2 regions of the Limosilactobacillus vaginalis genome follow, and region 1 is predicted to be linked to the other one. Evidence: predicted binding sites of a transcription regulator. Region 1 holds the regulator's gene; the other holds the start of a gene.
What was found. The regulator NrdR, encoded in region 1, represses ribonucleotide reductase genes. The targets are predictions, from matches to a motif close to ACACNATATATNGTGT.
Positions count from the first base shown of each region.

Region 1 (3,425 bases):
TTCTTCAGTATAAAAATGGTCAAAGGAGGCGCCATGAATAAACTTAGGCATATTAATTGAAGAAACCAGTTGCTTAATATGTGCTTGCCGTTGTTGCTCAATCAGTTTTTTGGTTGGCACATAAGTTACGTCAATTTGTCCCGCATTAACAATTAATTGCGGAGAATAGCCTGGTGCTACCGTAGCCGTTCCCTTACTGATTAATTGCTTTTCATGAAAGTATTCATAAAGCTTAGCTTCGCCTCGCTCAATTGCTTGTGGTGAAAGTTTTTGAGCATTATTCTTCAGGAAGGCGGCAACTTCCGGATCATTCAGGACCTGATTAATCATTTGCTCATAAGCAGAACCAAAATTTTGGCTTTTCATAATCTCTTTCATTGTTTTACTCAATGATTTCATTTACTTTCATCCCCTTCAGAACCGACCGATTTCTTTCGCCTTGCTAACCGCTGACGAAGCCGATCTAATTGTTCTGGTGTTGACTTCTTGATTTGCTGTTCATCCTCATTAGCCCATGCTGGCATCTTTTCACGAACAGTGGTGGTTCGCTGGCGGTAATAGTTTGCGTGGCGACTAGTACGTTTCTGGGCTTTTTTATCGTTAAACTCATGGATATGGGCAAGCGCTTCTTCAGCGGTCGCCACTCCTGCACGCATCCAGTTATTAGCAATAGCATTCACATAATTCGCTTGCAGTGTTGGCCGTTTAAGCGAAGCAATCACATACCATGAAAGAATATTAACAACTCCAGCATCTAGTTGCTGTTCCTGAATTAGGCTCCGAATAATTGCCCGTTCTCCTGAAGTCACGAAGCCACCCATCTGTTGTTTTAACTGTTGAAGAAATGTAACCGGTGCATAGTACTTACATGTTTCAATTAACTGCTGTTCTTCCTGCGAAAGTGTAGTTTTACTTTTTTCTTCACTAACTTTTTCTTTGACAGGTTGTTTAGCATCTACCCGGTATTTCCCAGCTATAATTTGTTTAAGTCGCTGTGGACGAATTTTACTTGTTGTCAAATCAGTTGATTGAGTAATCAGTCGGGCCATTGTTGGCTCATCAATCCCATAAAGCTGGTGCTCAACTTCTATTAAGTCACGGTTACTACTCAGATCTTTTTCGGTGATGGGCTGATTTTTCAAGAATTGCACTAGCGTCGGCCAGTCAAAATCAACATTAACTAACTCTCCTTTTGCCTTCTTCTCACTAACTATTTTTTCACGAGTAGTGGTAATTTCTGTCGGCAAACGTGTAATCCGCTGATCATCAACATGAAAAGCATCAAAGAAGTTATGGGTAATTTCTTTGAGTGCTGCTGGGTGACCTACTAAGGTAAAACGATTAGCAAACTCACCAAGCTCCTTAAAGCGCGCCTCACCAACAGCCTCTAACAACAGAATACTAAGGAGATTATCATCAATAAACTCAGCTGGTGTAAGCGTTGGCTGAAGTTCATAAACGAATAAATCACCAAGCTGATCAGTTTGGGTAAAAGTCCGCAGCATTCCCGTGGCTTCCAATCGTTGAATACCTTCTTCAGCTGTCTGCTGTCCCGCATTAAGCTGAACTAGCAATTGAGACTGGAGGCGCCGGTCACTAATTGCTGGTTTTTCGTTTAATTGCGTTCTCAAGGCATGAAACATCGCAAATGCAGCGGTTCCTAATATTGGTTGATAAAAAAGTTCAAAAACATCTTCATTGAAATTCGACCATTGGTGGCTAGCAGTAACAATATATCCAGCCCCTGGATCAAATATTGATTTGCTTTTAGTCATTATGGCCTCGTTCCCCTTTACTTCTTATTATTTTTCATCATGGATTCCAACTCGTTCATAAACGCATCAACATCCTTGAATTGACGGTAAACACTTGCAAAACGAATGTAGGCAATTTCGTCAACATCTTTTAATTCTTGCATGACAAATTTACCGATTACCTGACTGGAAACCTCATTTTCGCCAAGGCTACGAACCTCTTTTTCAATTTTATCAGTTACTTTTGTTAGCCGTTCCATGCTAACAGGACGTTTTTCCGCTGATCTAACAATCCCGTTTAAAATCTTTTGACGACTAAATTCTTGTCGTGTTCCGTCTTTCTTTATCACTAATAATGGAGTTTCTTCATACCGTTCAAAAGTGGTAAAACGGAAACCACAGTGAATGCATTCCCGACGTCGTCTAATAAAAGTGCCATCTTCACTTGGCCGACTATCAACAACACGCGAACCGTTTTTATGACAGTGTGGACAACGCATCTGGCCTTCCTCCTTGCTTACTATTAAATAGTTTTCATTTTATCATAACCTATTATTATGCATCTGATCAATTAATCCAGCAACTTGGCGCTTTAATTCTTCCTTACTCCCGTTATTATCAATTACAATATCAGCCAATCGTTTTTTCTCTGCTAATGGCATCTGAGAGTCAATACGCTGCTCTGCCTCAGCTTGCGAATAACCATTTCGTTTCATCAGCCGTTGAACCTGAATTTGATGATCAGTAGCAACAACTACAACCAGGTCACATTCATCAGCATAGTTTTCCTCAAACAGGAGCGGGGCATCTAAAATGACATACGGGATTTGTTGCTTTTGGTAGTTCTTTACCTGTCGCCAAATCTCATCACGAATCAGTGGCTGCATTACCATATTCAACTTAGCTAGTTTAGTTTGATCACTGAAGACAAGGGAACCCAGTGCCTGTCGATTTAACGTCTGGTCAGCATTCAGAATTCCACTACCAAACACTGCTGTCAACCGTTCTAATCCTTTTGAATGTGCCGTTTGCAGCTGACGAACAAGTTGATCCGCGTCAATTACCGGATACCCGCTCAGCCTTAGCAAAGTACTAACGGTTGATTTACCAGTTGCAATTCCACCGGTTAGTCCAATTAACTTAGTCATTTTCACTCTCCAATAGCGGTTGGCAATGTGGACAAAATGTGGTTCCCCGTTGATTAACTTTTATTTTCACCATTTTGGTACCACATCGCGGACAGTGATCGCCACCATGACCATATGCGTTTAACTGCTCCTGAAATGCTCCAGCATCGCCAAACGCATTCTTAAAGGTATGAACAGTTGTCCCTTTGTATTCAATTGCCCTTGATAATTCTTGAATAATGTTGTCATGCAGAGTTTGAATCTGCTTATCAGTAAGGGTATTAGCCGGTTGTTCAGGATTAATTTTGCTCATCCAAAGGACTTCATCAACATAAATATTTCCTAAACCAGCAACGTGTCGCTGATTAAGTAAAAAAGGCTTTATTTTCCCGCGGCTCCGTTGCAAAATTCTCTTAAAATAATCAATCTTAAAATCAGCCGCAGTCGGCTCGGGACCAATTGTCTTTAACCCGCCAACAGTCATCTCATCCCCTGTTTTTACCAGTGTCATCCGGCCGAATTTTCGGGTATCGCGATAGCAGAG
Region 1 covers NZ_CP104399.1:1,261,876-1,265,300, forward strand. The annotation lists gene dnaI (primosomal protein DnaI) at 1-399, opposite strand, end outside; gene N4627_RS06345 (replication initiation and membrane attachment family protein) at 396-1,775, opposite strand; gene nrdR (transcriptional regulator NrdR) at 1,793-2,254, opposite strand; gene coaE (dephospho-CoA kinase) at 2,297-2,902, opposite strand; gene mutM (DNA-formamidopyrimidine glycosylase) at 2,895-3,425, opposite strand, start outside.

Region 2 (3,425 bases), 900 kb from region 1:
CGGGATCTTATGCGGCTCAGTTGTCGCCAAAATAAAGATTACATTGGCAGGCGGCTCTTCCAGCGTCTTAAGCAAAGCATTGAACGCCCCTGTTGAGAGCATGTGAACTTCGTCAATAATGTAAACTTTATAGTCCGCTTGCGTTGGCGCATACTTCGCCTTATCACGAATATCACGAATCTCCTCCACACCGTTATTTGATGCAGCATCAATTTCAATAACATCATTTAATTGACCATTAGTAATTGCTTTACAAGTATCACATTCATTACATGGTTCACCATCTTGAGAGTGGTGGCAATTAACAGCCTTGGCGAAAATCTTAGCCGCAGAAGTCTTCCCAGTACCCCGCGGCCCAGCGAAGAGGTAGGCATGACTAATTTGGTGAGTAATAATGGCGTTTTTGAGTGTCCGGGTAACAACTTGTTGACCAACCATATCGTCAAACCGCTGTGGACGCCATACACGATATAATGCCTGGTAACTCATTAATCAGCTTCCTTTCCGTAATTTTAATGCTGCTTAATATTATACTAGCTTTTATCAAAAGAAAAATCATTTGAACCGAATTTAAGATAAATAAAATTTTCAATTATAAAATTAAAGAGGCCAGGAAATAGTATCCCGACCTCACGGTTAATTTCTTAAAAAACTTAGAGCACAAGATACATCAAACTTAGTGCTGCTTCCTTCCGGACCTGACACGGTTCGTAAGCATACCCTTGCTCTAAGGCCTTACGGCAAATATCATCATACAACATTTTATTTAGAATTACTAGTCTTTTTCTTTTTTCGGGCCAGTTTACGTTTTTTCCGCACTGCCCGGAAAAAATCCTTTAACATTTGACTACACTGTTCACCAAGAACGCCAGCAGTCACATAAGCCTGATGATTTAATCGGTCATCACCAAGTAAATGATATAAACTATCGACTGTTCCCGCCTTAGGATCAGTTGCCCCGTAAAAGACATTTCTGATTCGCGCGTTTACAATTGCTCCGCTACACATCATGCACGGCTCAAGAGTAACGTATAGATCACAATCTTCAAGGCGCCAACTATGAAGGTAGGAACAGGCCTCCATAATTGCTAGCATTTCTGCATGATAAGTCACGTCCTGAAATTTTTCTCGCATGTTATGGCCGCGTCCTATAATTTTCCCTTGATAGGTCACTACTGCACCAATAGGAACTTCATCTAGCAACGCTGCTTTTTTTGCTTCAGCAATGGCCGCTCGCATAAACTTTACTTGTTCTTCTCGGGGAACTGTTACTCTTTCCTTCATCGTAAAAATTCTCCTTTAATTTATGTTAAATTTCTCTTTTCAAGTGTATAATATTAGTTTGTTGATCAATCTATCATTTATCAAGAAATAAATCAAAAAGTTTCACATACATAATTGCCCACCTCATGTGCTATATATTGTGTTTCACTATTTAAAGTCACACAATATATAGCACTTTTTCATTGATTTTTTACATAAGATCGCTATACTAGAAAACATCAAATAAGACGAGTGAGGGGATCAAAATGGTTACTGTGTTTTCTAAAAATAACTGCATCCAATGCAAAATGACTAAGAAATTCTTAAAAGCCCACAACATTAATTTCGTTGAACATAATATTGATGAACAACCAGAATTTATTAACAGTTTAAAGTCAGAAGGTTTCATGGCAACACCAGTTGTTAAGTTACCAAATGGTAATGCCTTTTCTGGTTTCCGTCCTGACGAATTAAACAAATTAACTCAAGCAATTTAATCTAATCGCAAGGACTATTCAAAATTCATCAATTTATACCGGAATTTGGTGATTTTAGAGTGGTTAGTGATAGAAAGTATTTTTTATCGCAACCGCTTTTTTTATTCGCTATTTTAAAAAATGATAGAAAGTGAGAATAAACATGGCACTATCTGATATTGATTTAACACAAGTTAAGTACTATGACCTTAACAATGAGGTTAATATTCCCAAGGATGGCAAAATCCAGTTAGATAAGGATCAAGCTGCTCTCAAAGACTTTATTGAGAATAACGTAAAGCCTAATACCAAGCAATTTGCTTCCGTGACCGCTCGCTATAAGTGGTTAGAAGACAATGACTACATTGAAGACGGCTTTATGGATAAGTATAGTGATGCTTTTATTGAAAAGTTATACGACTACTTAAAGCAACAAAATTTTCATTTTCATTCATTTATGGCCGCTTACAAATTCTATGCCCAATATGCTCTGCGGACTAATGACAAGGAATATTACCTTGAAAACTATATTGACCGGGTTGCAATGAACGCCCTTTACTTAGCGAATGGAGATGAAGAGCTAGCAATGATCCTGGCTGATGAGATTATTCATCAACGCTATCAACCAGCAACCCCTACCTTCTTGAACGTTGGTCGGAAACGGCGGGGAGAGTTCGTTTCATGCTTTGCCATTCAGCCAACGGATAACATGAACACTATCGGTCGAACAATCAATTCTGCGCTCCAGCTTTCTAAGATTGGTGGCGGTGTGGGAATCAATCTGAGCAATCTTCGTGAAGCAGGTTCCCCAATTAAGAAAATCGAAAATGCTGCTAGTGGGGTTGTCCCGGTAATGAAATTGTTAGAGGATAGTTTTTCCTACTCTAATCAGCTAGGTCAGCGTCAAGGTGCCGGGGTTGTTTACCTTAGCGTCTTCCACCCGGATATTATTGAATTCCTAGGTGCTAAAAAGGAAAATGCTGACGAAAAGATTCGGTTAAAGACCCTCTCTCTTGGAGTTACTGTTCCTGATAAGTTCTATGAATTGGTTGAAAAAGATGAAGATATGTACCTTTTCAGCCCCTACGATGTAGAACGGGTATACGGCAAACCATTCTCCTATGTTGATATTACCGAAGAATACGATAATATGGTTGCTAACGATGAGATTCACAAAAAGAAAGTGAATGCCCGTGACCTCGAAGATGAAATCAGTAAGCTTCAACAAGAATCTGGCTACCCTTACATTATCAACATTGACACCGTTAACCGTGACAATCCAATTGACGGTAAAATCGTGATGAGCAACCTCTGCTCTGAAATTGCCCAGGTTCAAACCCCATCCATTGTTGCCGATGATCAAAGCTACGAGACTCTTGGTACTGACATTAGCTGTAACTTAGGTTCTACTAATATTGCCAATATGATGAATACACCAGATTTTGGCCGTTCAATTCGCGCAATTGTTCGCGGTCTAACACGGATCAGTGACGTAGAAAGTCTTGACGTGGTTCCTTCAATCAAAAAGGGAAATGAGCTTAGTCACTCAATCGGACTTGGGGCAATGGGACTTCATGGCTACTTGGCCAAGAATCATATCCAATATGGAAGTCCGGTTGCTGTTGAATTCACTAGCGTTTACTTCATGCTACTTAATTACTGGTCACTAGTTGCTTCTAATGAAAT
Region 2 covers NZ_CP104399.1:360,346-363,770, reverse strand. The annotation lists gene dnaX (DNA polymerase III subunit gamma/tau) at 1-489, opposite strand, end outside; RNA gene ffs (signal recognition particle sRNA small type) at 643-740, opposite strand; gene tadA (tRNA adenosine(34) deaminase TadA) at 763-1,284, opposite strand; gene nrdH (glutaredoxin-like protein NrdH) at 1,530-1,760, shown strand; gene nrdE (class 1b ribonucleoside-diphosphate reductase subunit alpha) at 1,903-3,425, shown strand, end outside.
Region 2: the regulator NrdR is predicted to act here: its motif matches at 1,444-1,459, upstream of nrdH (glutaredoxin-like protein NrdH).